2 regions of the Priestia sp. SIMBA_032 genome follow, and region 1 is predicted to be linked to the other one. Evidence: predicted binding sites of a transcription regulator. Region 1 holds the regulator's gene; the other holds the start of a gene.
The links. The regulator Rex, encoded in region 1, represses fermentation and respiration genes when NADH is low (regulators of the CRP and FNR family bind a similar motif). The targets are predictions, from matches to a motif close to TTGTGAAATATTTCACAA.
Positions count from the first base shown of each region.

Region 2: SB717_RS22815 (L-lactate dehydrogenase) is a predicted target of Rex. The motif match lies at 1,613-1,630, and genes of this name have one in related genera.

Region 1 is NZ_JAWRXD010000039.1:4,309-7,516, forward strand. It holds gene SB717_RS31970 (ABC-F family ATP-binding cassette domain-containing protein) at 1-822, opposite strand, end outside; gene SB717_RS31975 (redox-sensing transcriptional repressor Rex) at 1,281-1,919, shown strand; gene SB717_RS31980 (twin-arginine translocase TatA/TatE family subunit) at 1,973-2,158, shown strand; gene tatC (twin-arginine translocase subunit TatC) at 2,174-2,929, shown strand; gene SB717_RS31990 (YdiK family protein) at 2,955-3,182, opposite strand; gene SB717_RS31995 (CPBP family intramembrane glutamic endopeptidase) at 3,179-3,208, opposite strand, start outside.
Region 2 is NZ_JAWRXD010000009.1:87,507-90,714, forward strand. It holds gene SB717_RS22805 (methyl-accepting chemotaxis protein) at 1-304, opposite strand, end outside; gene SB717_RS22810 (cation diffusion facilitator family transporter) at 446-1,321, opposite strand; gene SB717_RS22815 (L-lactate dehydrogenase) at 1,655-2,611, shown strand; gene SB717_RS22820 (lactate permease LctP family transporter) at 2,674-3,208, shown strand, end outside.

The DNA of each region.
Region 1 (3,208 bases):
TGCGACTTCATCCTGCTGTTTTTCGTACTGACGCAATTCTTTTTCATATCGCTCTGCTTTTTGTACAAGGTATTTAGAGTAGTTGCCTGTGTACTTGACCGTTGTTTTTTGTGTGACTTCATACACTTGATTTACGACTTTATCAAGGAAGTAACGATCGTGTGAAACAATTAAAATAGCTCCTTCATACCCTTGCAGAAACTGTTCCAGCCATGCTAAAGTTTCAATATCTAAGTGGTTGGTAGGCTCATCCAGAATAAGCAAATCAGGCTTTGTTAAAAGCAGTTTTGCAAGAGCCAAGCGCGTTTTTTGTCCACCGCTCAAGGAGGAAATAGGGGTGCTGTAGTCAAAGTTTGAAAAACGGAAACCGTGAAGAATAGATCGGGTATCTGCTTCATATTGATAGCCGCCTAAATCTTTAAACGTTACTTGAAGCTGATCGTACTCTTTGGTTAGTTTTTCGTATTGAACTGAATCATTAAAAATGTCTGGATCACCCATCTTCGTTTCAAGCGTACGTAATTCTTTTTCCATCTTCTTTAATGGAGCAAAGACAGTCATCATTTCTTCCCATATGGAGAGTGTTGACTCAAGAACTGTATCTTGTCCCATATAATCAATGGAAACACCCTTAGGTTTAATAATTTCTCCGCTGTCATAGGAAAGCTGCTCAGCAATAATTTTTAATAAAGTTGATTTACCAGCACCGTTTCGTCCCACTAGGGCAATGCGGTCTTTTGATTGTACTTCTAACTTTATATTCGATAAAATGGGTTCTGCCCCATAGTATTTTGTAATACCGTTCAATTGTAGAATAATCATTTTTTCACCTCTAGTAGTATATCCATAGTGTATTTTAACATATTTTTAACTACAAGTTCTTCCTACAAGCGTTTGTAATTTGCAGAGGGACAAGGACAAATGATGAAGCGAATGTTTTGATTCATGAAATAAAATGATTTTACCTGCACATTTTATACAGGATACTATGTTAAAATAAGAGATAAGTGCATCTCTGAACTTATATATGATGGATGTAAAAAATCCGTCATGACTACCAAACGGATCCTTTGAAGGGCTAATTGCTTCGTTCTAGCTATCGACTTTAAGTAGTGCTGGATAGACAAAAGCCGTCGAGGTGTGAAGCGGAGTATATATAAAACAAGAGAAAAGAGAGAGAATTGGAAGCGCTACCTCAAAGCGGTTGATGCTTTGTGAAAGGTAATGCAATATGACTTAAAAATGTTAGTAATGACATACATGAACTGAGGGGGTACAACGTGAACACTGAACAATTAAAAATACCACAAGCAACGGCTAAACGATTGCCGCTTTATTATCGTTTTTTGAAAAATTTGCATGCTTCTGGTAAACAGCGTGTGTCGTCAGCAGAGTTAAGTGAGGCAGTGAAAGTGGATTCTGCTACTATTCGTCGGGACTTTTCTTACTTTGGTGCATTAGGAAAAAAGGGATACGGCTATAATGTAAATTATTTACTTACATTTTTCCGTAAAACGTTAGACCAAGATGAAGTAACGAAAGTAGCACTGATTGGCGTAGGGAATCTAGGAACGGCCTTTTTAAATTATAATTTTATTAAAAATAATAACACTAAAATTGAGTGCGCTTTTGATGTGATAGAAGATAAAGTCGGTACGAAAGTAGGCGACGTGCCGGTCTATCATCTTGACCAATTGGAAGATTATATGAGTGATGACATCTCAGTAGCGATTTTAACCGTTCCTGCCACTGTTGCTCAGCAAATTACCGATCGTTTAGTGAGTTGCGGAATTAAAGGGATTTTAAACTTTACTCCTGCACGCTTAAACGTACCGGATGAGATTCGACTTCATCATATTGATCTTGCTGTAGAATTACAGTCGCTCGTCTACTTTTTGAAAAATTATCCTGTTGAATAAGACGGACTGTGTTACGATTTCCTTAAGTCTAAATTAATAAGGAGAGTGGGAATATGGGGATTGGAGCAGGCAGTTGGATTGTTATTGCTATTGTAGCACTGCTTATTTTTGGACCGAAACGGTTACCGGAGCTAGGAAGATCAGTGGGCCAAACGCTTAGAGAGTTTAAGCATGCCGCTAGCGGTGCATCAGAAGATCGTGAAAAAGATAAACAGCGTCAAGTAGATGACAAAGAGTAAAAGGGTGATCATAGTATGACCGAACAAGAAATGTCAATATATGATCATATAGGAGAGCTGCGAAAACGCATTTTAATTGTTTTATTTTTCTTTGTGATTGCCACAATTGGCGGCTTTTTTATAGCAGATAAGGTCATTGTCTATTTACAGCATGCTGATGAGGCAAAAAATTTAACGATGAATGCATTTAGGCTAACAGATCCAGTTAAGATTTATATGCAATTTGCTGTTATTATCGGCTGTGTACTTGCAGCTCCTGTTACACTGTATCAACTTTGGGCATTTATTAGTCCTGGTTTATATGAAAAAGAGCGTAAGGTAACGCTTGGATATATTCCTGTTTCCATTTTTCTCTTTATAGGCGGTGTCTCTTTTTCTTATTTTGTGTTGTTTCCATTTGTCGTCGATTTTATGACGCGCGTTTCTGATGAGCTGAATGTAAACCAAGTGATTGGCATTAGTGAATACTTTTCTTTTTTAATGCAGCTCACACTGCCTTTTGGCCTGTTGTTTCAGCTTCCTGTCGTCGTAATGTTTTTGACGAGATTAGGAATTATAACGCCTATGTTTTTATCTCAAATTCGAAAATATGCCTATTTCGTACTGCTAGTTATTGCCGCACTTATTACACCACCGGAATTGCTCTCGCACATGATGGTGACAGTGCCGCTCTTAATTTTGTATGAAATCAGCATCATTATTTCCCGCATTTCGTATCGCAAAGTGTTAAAGGCAAGGGCAGAGCAAGAAAGAGAAGATGTTAGTATGTAAAAAAACCACTGAAACAGTGGTTTTTTTATTTAGATGAATCATCTTGATTTTTATATTGCTGCTGCAATTTTTTAATTTTGTAGTGCAAGATAAAGATGCGAACCGCAAACCTGAAATCAAATGCGGCTACGAGTGCAAATAAGATTGTGGGGAAATTCCAAACGGTTTCCTGAGCATTTTGAATTGCCAAGTAAGTAAATAAAACCCCCATAATAATATAAATAAACCCTCGTGTTAAAGGGATATTCTTCATAAAAACATGCCTCCAAAAATAAACTG
Region 2 (3,208 bases), on a different contig from region 1:
ACTCTTTTTGAACCGTATTCCATGTAAAATAAGGATTTTTCTCTTGATTTGTTCCATTTCCTTCTTGCTTAACAAAATTAACGATTACATCGTTCTCACTGTACGTCAGCAAAGAACGACTATACATGTCTAAGTACGTATGAATCGTTTCTTTTAACTCTTTCACTTGACTTTGAGACTGAACTTCTACATCTTTTTCTATTTGTGTTTTGGTAAATTGATAAACAGCCCCTGAAACAACTAATAATAAAATAGCTATAAAAATACTAAAAAATACTACGAGCTTTGCACTTAACCTCTTCATTCCCTCACCCTTCTACAAAAATCTTTATATTACTAATAACGGCTTTTTATTTTCATTTTTGAAGAAGTTTTTGTGAATTATTTCAAATTTCCCCAAAAATAAAACCAGCTCATCCTTTCATAACGAAAGAACGTGCTGGTTTTATTTTTGCTTTTCGTATGCATCAGGTTCAATATGAACAAGCGTATCTTTAATCTGATGCTCATCGTTCATCATATGTTCAATTTGATCAGCAATTTCATGGCTTTTAATAACATTTAAATGAGGATCTACTTTAACAGTTACATCAATAACGACTTGATTACCAAGCTTGCGCGCTTTCACATCTTCTACTTCTTTTACCCCTTCTACAAGCCCAATGCTTTCTTTGTAGTGCCCTAACTTTTCTTCATCAAATCCGTCCGTTAAAGAATGAGCTGCTTCTTTAAAAATTTCGATGGCTGTTTTACAAATAATAATTCCCACAGCAAAAGCAGCTACCACGTCCAGCCAAGGCAGGCCGAATTGTGAGCCGAAAATTCCCACAACAGCCCCTATGCTCACAAGTGCATCAGACAAATTATCTTTAGCAACCGCATATAAAGACTGGCTATCAAGTTTTTTAGCAAGCTTAATATTATATCGGTAGACACCACCCATAACAGCAGCGGCTCCAAGACCTACCCAAGCAGCCAGTAAATTAGGCGCTTCAGATTTGTCCATAAATAATGACTGACCCGCATCGACCAATACTTCTAGTCCGATGACCATCATAATAAAAGAAGCAATAAGTGAAGAGATATGTTCCGCTCTGGAATGTCCATAGGGATGATCATTATCGCGAGGTTTTTTAGAGATTTTTAAACCGATTAAGACGGCAATTGATGCAATAATATCTGTGACGTTATTAAGACCGTCGGCTTTTAATGCAGAGGAAGCGGTGACACCCGCAATAGTAAGTTTACATGCTGATAAAAAGATATATGATAAGATACTAACCCAAGCGCCTTTTTGGGCTTGCTCATAGTAGTTCTCCATCCCTTCAACTCCTTTATTCAAAATAAGCAAATTTAGTGTAACAAATGGATTTCGTGTGGGTCTATAGAAACATTATTGGCTGTTAACATACAAATAGAGAACGTTAAACTCTTTAGCTTTCTGCAAAACAAGTTGCCTTTACTCAACACTTTAAACGTTTAAGATCTTTCTAAATGTGGCACTTCATGTAGAAGGACTCTTTTTTAAAATCGCCCTTTAAAATTGTTTACTATTTTTTAAAAGGTGTGATTTTTATCACAGCCGAGGGTATTTATTCTTGTTACACTAACATTGTGAAAAACATCACAAAATAAAATTCAAAGGATGATACAAATGAAAACACAATTCACACCAAAAACACGAAAAGTTGCCGTTATCGGAACTGGTTTTGTTGGCTCAAGCTACGCTTTTTCAATGGTGAATCAAGGTATTGCCAATGAATTAGTGTTAATCGATATGAACAAAGAAAAAGCAGAAGGCGAAGCACGCGATATCAATCATGGAATGCCATTTGCCACACCGATGAAAATCTGGGCTGGAGATTATAAAGACTGTGCTGACGCTGATTTAGTAGTTATTACAGCGGGCGCTAATCAAGCTCCAGGGGAAACGCGCTTAGATCTAGTTGAAAAAAACGTTAAAATTTTTGAATGCATTGTAAAAGATATTATGAACAGCGGATTTGACGGCATCATTTTAGTGGCAACAAATCCAGTTGATATTCTTGCACACGTTACACAAAAAGTATCAGGATTGCCAAACGAACGGGTAATTGGTTCAGGAACGATTCTTGACACAGCTCGCTTCCGCTACTTGCTGAGCGACTATTTCGAAGTAGATTCTCGCAACGTTCACGCTTATATTATGGGCGAACACGGAGATACGGAATTTCCTGTTTGGAGCCATGCGCAAATTGGCGGTGTGAAGCTCGAACATTTTATCAATACTGCCGCTATTGAAAAAGAACCGGATATGCAGCATCTATTCGAACAAACCCGCGATGCGGCTTATCATATTATTAATCGAAAAGGAGCGACTTATTACGGAATTGCGATGGGACTTGTACGCATCACCAAGGCTATTTTAGATGATGAAAATTCTATTTTAACGGTATCTGCTTTATTAGAAGGACAATACGGTATTTCTGATGTGTATATCGGCGTACCAGCCATTATTAATAAAAACGGCGTGCGCCAAATTATTGAATTGAATTTAACTCCTCACGAACAGCAGCAGCTCGAGCACTCTGCTAGCATTCTTAAGCAAACTCGCGACAGAGCTTTTGTGTAACATCAAAAGATTTTTGCGGGGGACTCCCCCGCTCCCTTGTCTTAAATATGTAGTAGAGGTGTATGAATATGACGTGGACTCAGGTATATAATCCGTTAAATAATATTTGGCTTTCTGCACTAATTGCACTCATCCCCATCATCTTTTTCTTTATTGCTTTAACTCTTTTGAAATTAAAAGGACACATTGCTGCCGGTATTACGGTACTTCTTTCTATGATTATTGCTATTTATTTTTATGATATGCCTGCCTCAATGGTCTTAGGAGCCACAGGCTATGGTTTTTTGTATGCACTTTGGCCCATCAGCTATATTATTATCGGCGCGGTGTTCTTATACAAGCTAACTGTCAAAAGCGGACAGTTTACTACCATTAGACAATCTATTATTTCAATAACCGATGACCCCCGCTTGCAAATGCTTCTTGTTGCTTTTTCCTTTAATGCTTTTTTAGAAGGAGCAGCGGGGTTTGGAGCTCCAATTGCCATTACAGCAGCGCTCCTAGTTGGACTTGGGTTCAAGCCGTTAAAAGCAGCGGCGCTATGTTTAATTGCTAATACAGCTTCAGGAGCGTTTGGCGCCATGGGGATTCCTGTCA